One region of the Paenibacillus xinjiangensis genome, then DNA from elsewhere that is predicted to be linked to it. Evidence: riboswitches for the same ligand, from Rfam matches in the RefSeq annotation. Region 1 holds a riboswitch; the other holds the start of a gene.
The links. Region 1 has a riboswitch for cyclic di-GMP ahead of AC6ESP_RS16380 (methyl-accepting chemotaxis protein). Riboswitches for the same ligand answer to the same signal wherever they lie in the genome.
Positions count from the first base shown of each region.

Region 2: it holds a riboswitch for cyclic di-GMP, as region 1 does, so the genes downstream of both, AC6ESP_RS15160 (amidase) here and AC6ESP_RS16380 (methyl-accepting chemotaxis protein) in region 1, are expected to answer to the same signal.

Region 1 is NZ_JCAALS010000015.1:117,024-123,965, forward strand. Features, by position in the region: gene AC6ESP_RS16380 (methyl-accepting chemotaxis protein) at 1-1,316, opposite strand, end outside; cyclic di-GMP riboswitch class I at 1,408-1,491, opposite strand; gene AC6ESP_RS16385 (hypothetical protein) at 1,605-1,928, opposite strand; gene AC6ESP_RS16390 (YflT domain-containing protein) at 1,976-2,308, opposite strand; gene AC6ESP_RS16395 (YrzA family protein) at 2,471-2,686, shown strand; tRNA gene AC6ESP_RS16400 (tRNA-Thr) at 2,874-2,949, shown strand; tRNA gene AC6ESP_RS16405 (tRNA-Pro) at 2,956-3,032, shown strand; gene AC6ESP_RS16410 (amidase family protein) at 3,149-4,606, opposite strand; gene AC6ESP_RS16415 (phytoene desaturase family protein) at 4,689-6,173, opposite strand; gene AC6ESP_RS16420 (glycosyltransferase family 2 protein) at 6,170-6,942, opposite strand, start outside.
Region 2 is NZ_JCAALS010000014.1:90-7,031, reverse strand. Features, by position in the region: gene AC6ESP_RS15170 (hypothetical protein) at 1-2,904, opposite strand, end outside; gene AC6ESP_RS15165 (family 2 glycosyl transferase) at 2,918-5,107, opposite strand; gene AC6ESP_RS15160 (amidase) at 5,264-6,160, opposite strand; cyclic di-GMP riboswitch class I at 6,281-6,365, opposite strand; partial or broken gene AC6ESP_RS15155 (iron chelate uptake ABC transporter family permease subunit) at 6,499-6,698, opposite strand.

The DNA of each region.
Region 1 (6,942 bases):
TCTTCTGCTACTACTGCGAAGCCTCTGCCATGAACACCAGCCCGCGCTGATTCAATTGACGCATTGAGCGACAGCAGATTGGTCTGTGTGTTCAAATCCTGAATGCCCTCCAGAAACTTGGATACGTTGCTGTAGCGTTCTGTGATCCGGTTGAATGCTTCTGTGACCCGTTCGAACTGCTCTACAGTCTGATTGACCATCTGAACGACGCCTTCCATATCCTGCGAGCCTACCCGAGATGAATCTCTCATTTGCTGCATATCACTATTAATATAGTCACTGGAAGCCGCGATCTGCTGCGAGCTTGCTGAGATTTCTTCTGTAACCGCAGATATGGATGATGCATCATCATATTGAGACAATAGGACCACTTTACCTTGATCAATCTGACCCTTCACATTCTCCGATGCCGTCCGGTTGCGGCCAATCATATCCCCCATATTATAAGAGATGTTCAGCACAACCTGGCTTACCTCCAGTGTTGACTTGACTGTGCTGCGAAGCTGCTCACCCATATCGGCCAATGCGACATCGATATCTCCGAATTCATCAGAACGCACCAGCTTCTTATCATACGTAAAGTCACTGTTCTTATAGGCAGTAATACGGCCCGTAATGCCCACAATACCCTTCTTGATACTGCGACTTAACGAATAAGACATCAGGAACGGTATAATCGCAAGAATAATGATATTGATAATAATGATAATATTAGTCGTCTGAACGCTTCTGCTTAGCCTGTCATCCGTTGCAGCGATGTCGATCGTCATTCTTTCTTCCACTGCTGTATTGCCATAGCTAAGTGTAATATTATAGACATTCGTCAAGCTTCTAACGAGCTCTGATTTTTTCTCCGAATCAATGCTCGAATAATCGGAATTATAGCTTATCAGATCATAATAGGCCAGCTCGAATACTTTCACTTGATTCGCGTAGAGTACTTGGTCTATGCTCGGTGGATATTCCTTATCCAGCTGCTCGAAGGTAACCAGCAGCTTCTCAAGCTTAGCCGGAAGAGCTTGCAAATCCTCTCCTATTGCTTCAGAGCCTGCACCCTGATTCTCTATTGAATTAATCATAACCAGCATCGTTCTCAGCATCGTATCGGACACTTCGCGGTAGTCTCTTTCTGCTGCATCAAGTCGATCTGAAGCTTTTAACGCATTAGAAACAGATAAATTCTGGGAATAGATCAGTATGCCAGAACCGATATTAAACAAGGTTATGACGGTCGTGATCAACAACAGCTTCGTTGCTACTTTTTGCTTACCCACCAGTGCTCCTACCAGCTTCATCCACTTTCTTACCTTATTCATCATTTCTCTCCTTTTTCTCCACCCCTGATAAATAAAAAAGCTATGCAGCCACAGAAGGGGCGCATAGCTAAATAAGCTTATATGTCCTGCATCCGGTGGTCTGGCAGCCTTAGTCTGCAACCTTAGGCCCATAACTTTGCGTCATTACTTTTCAGTAATTTTGCCTTTTATCAGATTATGTATGTTTTTGTCTATGTCTGTCTAATATTGTAGGTTATTTCTTACATTTTGTAAAACAAAAAAATAGAGCAAGAGGACTATAATAGTCATCTTGCTCTATTCCTTATCCTAGGGATGAATCAGCTGTTTCAATTGCTGCTCATCCTTATACTCTAATAACACTTCAGATACTGGAATGTCTTCATAATCCGGCTTAACAAAAGCCTGATCCTTCAAATAATAGCCTTGTTCCTTCGCGATGGTATAAAAGGCACAGAACTGACCGGCTTTGCGAATCGCTTCTGCTTCATCAGAATAGCCAGCCAGCTTGTTACCCAAACCGAGCGGATTCGTCGCGCTCTGAATACTTAATTGAAATGCCTGCCCATCCTCGTCGGTTTGCTTGACGATTATCTCACTGTCAAAGCAAGAAATTCGATGTTTAATGGTCATTTCATCCACCGCCTTCTTCGCGTTTATGAGTATACTAATGTTTCAGATCAATGATGATCTGCCTTCGTTATGATGAGCACCCTGCCCTTGTCGAGCTCCCGCTCATAATGCTCAGCCTCCCGATCCGTCAGTCCGACAGATTCAAGCTTCGAGCGAAGCTCGTCCCCTCGGCTCCTGAACATGTTAGCCATTGCATTGAACACGCCTTCTTCGGTAACACCGATTTTACTCGCATTCGTGAATTCGGACAGTGAATTCGTACGGTCCTCTTCATGGGCTAGAACAAAGATATCATCCTCTCCATAGCCTCTTACGTTAAGCTCACGAACCGCATTCAAAGCTCCTATGCCACTTTCTACTACTTGTACAGATGGTCTCATTGTGTCATTCCTCCATTTCGGATTATCGTTCTCGAATTGTGGTAGTTAGCTGATCGCCTTGACCAGTGTACGAATGATTAACCCGATTGGAGCTCTTTGAAACATTCACACAGGACGGTATAATAGATCAGTATTAGAACATATTAGATCAGGGGGTAGGATATGGACTTTCGATTAGATTTGATTGAGAACAAGGTAGAGTTTTTTGAAGCCTACGATTTGCGTACACTGGAGCTCAGAATCGACCAGCAGATTGAGAACAATAAAGGTCTGCTTCTGGATGTTCATTCGGTGAACCATCATGCTGTCTTTAATCCGAACACAGGCAAAATGCAGTATAGCGCCGTTGTTCATTTCAAGGCCAAACGTCTGCCATAGTCATTCATTACTATAGTTAAGAAGACCCGCGATTTCGTCATTCAAAGCTCAGGTGACGGCATCGCTGCGGGGCTTGAATTATCTGAATTATTTTACTTTAATAAAAGGGTTGCATAATCATAATAGTCTATGGCATAATACATCTTGTGCCTGAGACATTAACACAATGTACTTGAGACACTAACACGCCGGTGTAGCTCAGTTGGTAGAGCAACTGACTTGTAATCAGTAGGTCGGGGGTTCGAATCCTCTCGCCGGCACCATCTTTACGGGACGTAGCTCAGCTTGGTAGAGCACCTGGTTTGGGACCAGGGGGTCGCATGTTCAAATCGTGTCGTCCCGACCATAAAGAACACACTTACTAGAAGCTTGATAACTCAAGCTTCTTTTTTGCATTCCTAGCTATTCAACCTAAGCTATACAGGTGAACACTGTTCTTCTACAGCATCCACCTGCTTCCTTCTATATAAAGCTTCGTAAAGACGGCGCCCTGCGAATTCGAGTATGCTGCTCATAGGAATACGCCAGCTTAATAAGCAGCGGCTCCTCGTATGCCCTCGCCGAGAACGTTACGCCAAAGGGCACGCCTTCTGAAGTATATCCTGCAGGTACGACTATCGAAGGATATCCTGCGCGTGAGGTTATCCTCGCACCGAAGTCTGCCGGGAATAGCAGCGCATCAAGCTGGTACCTCTCCATTACCTTATCAATACCTTCTTCCGCGCACAACCGTAGATCTGCTGCTCGATCCCTTATGTAATTCGTCTCGGTTAAGTTTCCTGAGCTTGTATATTCCGCTTGTAATAACGTCGTTTGACCATATCTTAATGCCTCTACTGGATGAGCATGATTAAATGCAATAATCTCTTTCAAGGATCGTGCGCCTGCACCAGGCCCAAGCTTAGCCAAATAAGCATTCAATGCAGATTTGAATTCGTTCAATACGACAGAGGAATAGACGATCTGTCTGGCTGTGCTGATATCAGCTGGATCGACGATTACAGCACCAAGCTCTCTCATCCGCTCAACGGCTTGATTGAAGATAGCAAGCTGCTCCTCGGTTACCTCCTCGAAATAATAGTCTCGAGGAATTCCAATTCTCGCCCCTCTCAAGCCCTCCATATCCAGATAGGAGCTATAATCCTCTTGTTTGCGCCAGCGACTCGCTCCCATTGCCGCATCATTCTCATCATAACCTGTCATCGCATTAAGCAGAAGAACGGCATCCCTCACCGATCTTGCCATCGGCCCTGCAGTATCTTGACTGTTCGACAAAGGCAAGATGCCGCTGCGGCTCACTAGTCCGACAGTCGGCTTAATGCCAACAGTCGAGCTTAAATTACCAGGGTTTAATATTGAGCCGGACGTCTCTGTGCCAATTGCCGCTGCGCAGAAGCTGCAGGCGACTGATACTCCCGAGCCCGCGCTTGAGCCTCCTGTTGGAGCAGAGATATTGTAGGGATTCAGCACCTGTCCGCCTCTGGAGCTGTACCCTGATGGCATGCCGCTGGTCATAAAGTTTGCGAATTCCGTCATATTGGCTTTGCCAAGAATAATTGCCCCAGCACCCCGCAGCTTCTTAACGATAAAAGCATCCTCAGATGCATAAGAATCTGCGAGCGCTAGTGATCCGGCGCTAGTGTGCATCTTGTCCCCTGTATTGATATTATCCTTCAGCAGGATCGGTATGCCGTGAAGCGGCCCCCTTGGTCCGCGCGCTGCGCGCTCGCTATCGAGTGCAGCTGCAATAAACAGAGCATCAGGATTGATCTCTAGTACGGAGTTGATCGTGAGACCATTCTTATCATGTGCGGCTATTCGTTCGAGATAGGCCAGCACGAGCTGCTTCGACGTTATTTCTCCCGCTGTTAATGCCTCTTGGATGTCTGGAATCGCTGCTTCCACTAGTTCAAAGCTCATAACATCCCTCTTCCCGACAAAACGACTATTTCCTTCTATAGTATATAATATTTCTTATTCATGCACACGAGAAAGAAATAGATTAGTTAGGATAGACAGACTCTCTAATAATCGCCTGTGCTGTCAGTAATCCAGACATCGCGACCATTGGAGTTCCTCCTCCAGGGTGAGTCGTTCCACCTGCGAACCACAGCCCTCTCAGGTCACCTCGATTGGAAGGCCTTAAGAAAGTCTGTCTTGCGGAATTCGAGGAAATACCATATATCGCCCCTCGATAAGCTGAAGTGTCCCGCTCAAGCTGCTCAGGTGTATAGATGGCCATCTCTTCTGCCTCTTGCTCCAACCCTCCTATACCGCAGCTGGCGAGCTTGTCCATTAAGGAGGATCGGTATGCCTCTGCTTCTCCGTCCCACTTCCACTTGTCTGAGGTATAGGGAGCATTAGCTAATATGAATAAGTTGCTGCCTCCTTCTGGAGCCATCCCTTGCTCGGAGTGTCCCGAGTGGCAAATATAGATGGCCGGATCAGAAGCCGCTACCCTGCGTCTGAATATATCCCCAAACTCACTGCCATAGCTCTCTGGGAAAAACACAGTGTGATGATCCAGCTCCTCGTATTTGCGCTTAATGCCGACAAGTGTAACGAAGCCCGAAAGCGAGGGCTCGTAGCTGTTCATTCTCTTGTTAGGCATCGAAGGTCTAGCCTCTTCACTGATCAAGTCCCTACAGACAGACAACACATCTCCATTAGCAAGCACAACATCCGCAGGCATAAAGCCTTCATCTGTCACCACACCGGACACATGCCCATCATGCGACATAATTCGTTCTACACGGATCGAGGTTCGCACCGTTGCACCAAGCTCCTCTGCAAGTCGCAATAATGCCTCAACAATACTGTAGGTCCCTCCGCGAACGCCATAAATACCAAGCACGGCTTCGATATGGGGCAGCATCGCGAATATGGCTGGTGAGCGGCTCGGTTCAGAGCCTACATACGTTGCGTAACGGCCGAACAATGCATGCGTGTAAGGATGGCGAAAATAGTTGTTCAATAAGCCATCCAGCTTCGTTAACGGCCTTATCCGCGCAAAGGCCGCAGCTAGCCCCGGCTGCAGCTTATCCTTCCATGAGAGCAGCATCTTGTTCATGAAATGCCGCTCGGCAAGTCGGTATAGAGTTTCTGATTCCTTCATAAAAGCTCGATATTGCTTCGCATCCTCCGGACTATAAGCTGCAATCTGCTCTTCCATCCGGGCAGAATCAGAGGAGAGATTCACAATCGTTCCGTCACCGAATCGATTGCGCGTGCCTGTCTCCAGCCGGTACATGGTCAAGTAATCCTCCATTCGGCGGCCGACGGAAGCGAACACACTCTGGAATGCATGCGGCATCGTAATTGTACTTGGGCCACGGTCAAAGTGATAGTCTCCAAGCTTAATCCGCTGCAGCTTGCCGCCGACTGCAGCCTGCTGCTCCAGCACAGTAACCTTGAATCCAGCATGAGAGAGCCGAATAGCGGCTGACAAGCCGCCTATTCCGCCGCCAATGACAATGACCTTCTTCATGAATAACGCCTGCCTTTCCATATATAGCCGCGCCCAGCTCCCGCATCACGCCAAGATCCTATAGCAATGCCTATCAGAGCGATTATAGCGGCAGGAAGCAGCAATGCCAGCCAGAGCGGCTGACCATTACGACGATCAATGGCTAGCTTAATGAAGACGCCTAACAGCCATCCGATAGCAGCTGGCAGCAGCCATACATGAGCAGCTGTCAGCCAATATGCATCTCCTGACCAATAAGCAAGCATCCCAATAAACACTGCCACTGGAGGCAGCAAATAAAATAACGAATAGAAAAGAACTAAACAGAAGAGCAGCACCACATTCCTGCCAATGCCCGCGAATATATTCTTCTTATAGCCATTCCATACCCCTGCTGTATCTTTATACATCCGCATCCTCACAGAGCTCGTAACATCCGCCAAGGTAGCCGGGTAGCCACCCTTCTTCACCGCGCGTGCAAGCTGCATATCGTCAACCAAATGTGATTTGAAGGCAGCATGACCACCAATAGCTTCATAGGTCTTTGCTTGAATAAGCATAAACGCTCCATGTGCTGCAACGAACCTCGGATCAGACGATGAACGAACTAGACGAATAGGCAGATGGCAAGCAATCATAAACGTCATCAGCGGTACGATCAACCGCTCCAGCCAAGTGCCTGTCTCCTGATACGGGAATCCGGTAACAAGCCCATCGCCCTGAGCTAACGCTGTAGACATTGCTTCTGTAAGAGCTCCAGGCTCCAGGCGTGCATCTGCATCAAGAAACA
Region 2 (6,942 bases), on a different contig from region 1:
TGTAAGGGCATCCTTCTTCGTTAGTTTCCCCTTGTTCTGATCATCATTGATTACGAGAAGGCTGGATGGATCTGAGAAGTTCAATCTTGCCCATGGAATTCTTATGTTCAACTGATTATCGTCCACATAAAAGTGGCTTGAGCTGTTCTCAAAAGACCCCGCCGTTAAGGTTGATGCATCCTCATACACCGCATCTACCTTTTTGCCTGCTTGTGTAACATAAGCCGGTGAGATTTCCTTCTTCATTCTCTCGAATAGACCCTTGGTTGACACTGCAGTATAGTAGGACCCTTCGGCTGCATTGTAGCTTGGAATGACCAGCAATTCTGCTTGGTCCGGACTATCGAGCCGAATATTGAACTCTACCCCTGACCATGTCTCAGCCAGATTAGAAGCAAGCTTATATTCTCCGTTCCTACGATCAATCGTATCAAGGTAAATCATTAAGCTTTCTTTATTAAAATCAGGCAGTTTGCTGAAATCTGCTCTCATGTACAGATAAGATTCATCCGCAGCCAGAGCTAGCGTATCCAAGGGCTCGGTCCCCCGCATATTAACCGAATACGTGGTAGGAACTGCTGACTCCATCGCCATAATGCCATAGTGCTGTGCAGAATCGACCATGTTATGCCATAGAACCCCACGGTTATACGGAATCATGAAGTCCGCGCTGGATTCACTGCTTTTCCCCCACTCATCAGACCATTCATAGATTAGACCACCCATAGCGCCGCTATCCTTAATATGAGCAAGCAAGGTGAAAATCCCCTTACCCTGCTCTTCTTCGCTCCAGCCATTGCTCGTTGGAAGACCAAATTCACTAATTAATACGGGGTATTTGTTCTGAGCCTTCACATAGGCATTCAAATATTCCTTGAATCCTGTGAAGGAGGATAAGTGTCCCGTCGTACTGCCTTCCGCAAACCCTAGTTGATTAGGGAAAATACGATGGGCCACGAACAGCCCGCTTGTTACTTTATTACTCACATCAATATGACCCAGCGTAACAGTCGCGCTGGCCTTATCAGCTGCTGAACCGTACAGATTATGATACAAGCTTTCCACCTCTGGATGGCTAACCACGCCAGTCGGGTGCTGAATATTATAGTTGACCTGCTCGTACAGATAGACGTTATCCACCACAGATGCAAGCCATGCTTCGGTTGGTGTAGCGTTAGCACCAGCAGATGCATATTCGCCTGTGTACCCACTGGAAGCCGCTGCATCCGTTGCTGCAACAGATACTGAACGGAGTCCCGGATCTACTAAGTATCCCAGCACATAGCCTGAGACATCACTCTTGTACGTATCCTGATTCTGCCCATCAGTGATCGTCGCTTGGCCATGAATGGCATCAATTGTATGCTTAATGGCTTCCTGATAAGACCGATTATAGTCACTATCCCAATAGTTATCTGCCAGCGGGGTCTGAGCAGTCGATATATTCTGTAAGAGATATAGTGCTCTATCAGGATGATTGAAATTATAGACATCAAGGGCACGGTAGAATTCAGAAGGCATCAACGTATAAACCCTAATGGTATTGGCGTTCATCTCTGCAATTTTCTCGAACCAATCCTTATAAAAGGCTGGGTCATCAGGCAAGCCGCTGTTTACCGTACCGGGAATGGTAGCCCCGATATCAACGCCTTTGACATACAGCTTATTCCACGAGCCATTTCTGTACACCGAGAACTGCCCATCCGTTATCTTGGACACGAGCTGTTTCCCGTCGCTTAACCTCTCCGTCTCCCCTGTATAAGATAAGCTCTGGTCTAACGGCTTCAGATCTCGCAATAGGGTAGACATAAAGGGCATATAGAAATTCCAGTAAAAGTATGATAAATCACCCTCATTATCGATACTGAAATAACGATACAAAGCGGCTGCTCCCAAGAACTGTTTGATTTTGTCCGGCGCTCGGTAATCCGTGAAATCACCAGCCATATAATAGGAGCTCTTCCCATTCGCTTGATTAGCAATTATGGCAGGGAGCTTCTGGCTGAGGCCGAATGGCTTTAGCTGATCCTCTCCCTCTTTCGTTAGATTCAAGTTGTACCAAGCAATTACCGAATCCTGATTCGTTGGCTCCACAATTTCAAACCAGTTATAATAGTCAATCTCCTTCGTATTATAGACATCCGTATTCTCTTCCGTCATACTCACTTGGAGTGTTCGTCCAGTAAAACCAATATCACGCTGTAGGACGACAATTCTATTATTGCCAGCTATAACGATACCTCCGCCAGTCATATTCCATTGTCTGCCGTATTGCTGTTCATAGATAGCTCTGATCCAGCTAGGCACATCGGCAGTTGAGGATAGGTCGGAGAAGAATTTGCCCGCTAAGCCCGTGTAATGCAAGCCAAAGATCGATTCCAGCTCCTTCGATACGTTAGCCTTTGTCGGGTCTCCTGCAATGTTGTATTCCCCAATGACAGTTGTCCCCTTCTCATAGCTGGTTGCAATGAACGCAATCTCTTCATCAGTCATACCAGAAATCCCTGCGGCCTCTACCCCATTGATTCTAGAACCTCCGGTGCCATACATATCCGATAAATAGATCAGATCAGGAACAGTTGGCCGTTGCTCAAGCGGTTTATTCTCCAGCCTTCCATCCACCAGAAAGTTACCATAATAATCGCGATGAATATCATATGCTTTTTTAGTCTCCGGCTGCTTAATGCCCATATAACCAAGAAGCCAGAACAGCCCTCTCTGCTTGCTGTAATCCAGCTCACTCCCCTCTCCAGAGGCGTTAGTCTGTATAGGGAAGGTCTTATTAAGCACTACGATATCAAGATATTTGCTGCCTTTACTCTGCCAGAGCACGAAGGGTGCCGCTAGAACGACGAATAACAGGATGAGTATCACGTATCGTACTTTAAGTTTTTTCCAGTTCATTTTATTCCAGACCTCAATTTCTAGACTCTAATTCTAGGAACCCTTTTTGTAAAATATAATACGAGGGCTTCAGCCTCTCATGGAACGTTGGCATCTCCCAATTCTTCCACGTATACCTGTTCATTGGCACCTGCTGCATGTCTTCTTCCTTATTACGATTGTCAATCCGGACAAGCCCAACATGAATGCCCTCAATCTGAAGTGGCGATATTTTCCCGCGAGCATACATGTCATCAATGATTACTTTGTTCGAGGGGTCCATCACATTCAGCAGCTGCCATGGTATTCTTATTTCTAATTGACCATTCTCGTAATAGAAATCACTGAGTGAATTGAAATCCGGACTGTCCGGATTGGCATTGCCATACTCAAGAAGACCCGTTTCATAACCGGTGAATGGAATCTCGATATCCGTATTCGGAATTGTAATCCTTCTACTCAAGGCCAACATAATCGGATTGAATAGACCAGAATTTTTCTTCTGAAATGCTTCATTCTTGTCAATAAACTTATTCTGTACCGCATAACGGAAATAATAATTATCATAATAGGCATCCACTAGCAGACGAGAATCTGCAGACCCATTAATGCTAATGACAAAATCTGCTGGATGACTAAAGGTTGTATCATATTCCGAATATTGCTCATTGCCTTGGCCATCTATACTATCAATTGGTATGAGCAGCTTATCCTTATTGAAGTCAAAATCCGGTGCATCTACTCTTAAATAAACATACGCTTCATCGCTCTTGATATATAAGTTCATTCCATCCTTCGAGTAGAGAGGGGCATCATTCGCCCATTCATCAACCTTCCCATCGACATAGCTGATGTTCTCTGTCTCACCTGGATCAAAGGCCAATAAGCCAAAATGCTGCTCATTGGTCTGAACATTGGACCAATATGGACGGTAATCCGGCAAATCTAGCTCACTGTTATTCCACGTTCGCTTGAACCACTCGTCCTGCCATGAGAAGACCAGCCCTCCCGCAAGATTTGCTGTGTGAATGTCGTTAATCATATGTACCAGCATATCGCCCTGCGTTTTCTCGTCTATAAACCCTTGGTTAAACCCTGTTACTGCGTTCTCATGCGCTTTGCCTCTTGATGCCGGGATACCGAACTCAGATATGACAATCGGCATCGTATGAACCTTCTTGATATCCTCCAGATATGCGAGATATGGGTTAGGCTTACCCTCGGAATCCATGTATGCAATATAATCCGTCTGGAAGCTCATTGAATCTGGATAATAAGGGTAGACGTGATAAGACGCGAACATGCCTGGCTTGAAGGTATCATGCCATTTCACGTGCTCTACATTCACTTCTACTCGATCTTCATTTAAGTAGGGCTCATTAGGATGCTCCAGAGGGTCCGTCGTCACCCAGTTGGAGAATGCCACCGGTCTCTGCATACTGTATTTGTCCATCTCATACGTGATAATCTTATCTCCTACTTCTGCCAGAAAAGCCTCGAATGGAGAAGCATTCTCCGTATATAGGAACTCTCCATCATAATGATTGCGTGCAGTGTTATTCTCATCCGTACCCATAACAAAAGAAGGCTCCCATTCAATGCCTAATATCCAACCCACGACATATTCCGAAATATCGGCTGTATATGTACCGTCTGCGTGACCCTTGCGAACGGGGAGATAGTTGTTACCATGTATGATATCAACGATATCTTTGCCGCTCTGGATAACATCATTCATGATTTTATCTTCACTGCCGAATGCATCATCAATGGTTAGAATATCGTTCTCATTCACCCAAACACCATGGATGACGTAGATAAGCGGCTTGCCTTCTTTTTTGGCTTCTTGATTGAAATCATATAAAGCGTTATAAAATTGTGGTCTCAGCTCCGTATACACCCTGATCGTATTCGCATTCATTGCGGATATATAACCGAACCATCTATAGTACTCCTCATAGGTGATAGCGACCTCTCCTGGAAAAGTCCCCGGTTTACCTGCGCCGATATTCACGCCCTTGATAAACATTTTATTCCACTGGTCACCTTGAAGGACATAGAAGGAAGAAGCATCCGTCTTACTAACATATTTAACTCCGTTCACCTTAGGAACAACGGCCCGCTCCTCCGAGTGGTTCTCTGAGGCTAGTTGTTCATAACCAATGACAATAGCAGTAATTAGTAAAATCATCAACAATAGTATCCATACCTTTTTCCTAGACATCACCCTCAAAATCCCTCCTTTTTACATTTTATAGGTAATTAGAACCGATGTCTATATACCTATGACAAATCTATCGAAAACTATATAAATTTGGAAATAAACTGTAAGATAAAAAAACAACCCCTCCGATGCCTGGGGCTGCTCTCTTCTACTCTCTTATTTCATTCGCATCCAACTATCATAATAGTGAATGGCTATTCCATTAAATTCCGAATGGGTCTTATAGCTGTCATATACAATCTCTAACTGCTGGTCCATATACGCTTTGCTCTCCTCATAGAAGGTTACAAAGTTAGTGGAAGCCGTAAGCCGTCCTGTTTCAACGGCAATCGTGCCTTTTACATTATATTGCTCGAATAGCTTCATTTCCTTAGCAGCAATATTGATGATACCGTTCGTTCCCTCCGCTTTATCCCGGTAGGCCATAATGGTTATCAGCTTCACATGCTGACACAGCCATTCGGCAATATTGCCTGCACCATACTGGTTCGTATAATTCACACCATAGAACCAGAATGGAATATCAATTCCAAATGTAATTTCAAGCTCACTAGAATAGGTTTTGAAATCAAGCATCATGGATTGGTAGGCTTCCAAATAGTTTTCACTGTGATCTTCATAATCTTCATTCTCGTAAGGCTCAACATCCAAATGTATGCCTGCAAACTTTTCATTAACGGCTGCCTTCTTTTGATAGTCTTTCAGCCAGTTAACAAAGGCGGTTTGAAGCTCTGTGCCATCGTCGGCAACCCACTGAGGTGCCCCATCCAATGCATGAACCTTAATTCCATTCGCATTCGCTTTACTAATAAAAGCTTTATAGCTGCTATAAGCAATAGTAGGATCTATCTGCAGCCTTAATTCCTTCACCGAATGGTTGATAAGATCCTTCATTACAGCATTAGGACGAGTAACTATCTCTGAGGTATCCCACAGCCACGTTGATAAATTGGCATTGGTCGTATACTTATAGATTGTTTTCGCTAGTATCACCTCGGGGATCGCTATATAAGTCAAAAGTACGGCGCATAAGGCAATTATGATTTTCTTCATATAAGATGATCCTCCCGTTCATTATTGCGAACATAAAAACACAGTCCGGATTCACCCCGAACTGTGTTCAGATTACGCAATAACAACGAGCATAAATGCCTGTTCCTATCACTATCTTCGTTCGGCAACTGGCTGCCCTAGGTTCTCACCCTTAGGCCCTATAGTTTTGCGTCGCTGCTTTTCGGCAGGTTTGCTATTATCGTGAAGCTATATGGATCTATTACTCATTTCATTGTTATTTTCTATATCATATGAAATAGAAATGGATTTGTCTATATTCTCTTATTTCGAACGGTACAGCAAGTATACGAAGTAAGGGGCGCCAATTAAGGCGACGACGAGAACCCTACACCAGTCAGAACAAGCTTGAACGGTGTGAAGCCTACCTTCCGCTGATAGGAGAATAGATAAATAATAGCCGCCCTAGCAGCCCAGGATCAGCCAGATTATTCCTAGTAATAATCTGTAGAATAGCGCCCGATAGCGCTAGTGCCATTCCTGCTAATAGTGTAATCAGCATGCGCGGCATAGATATGCTCTAAATCGGCCACGACTTCCAGAGTCATGTTACACGCAGACAGATGCTCTGAGCGCTGGCCTAATGATAGCTTTCAGAGCACACGAGCTGGAGGCTACATTGTATTTTGTGCAATCAAAACAGCAGGGATGGTAGTAATAAGTTCTTTAGGTTGTATTTCATACAATCAAATCCGCTGTTTTCGTGTATAACAGTAAATCATAGGAAATTGCATTGTAGTAATGGACCTCTGTCAAGAAAGTGG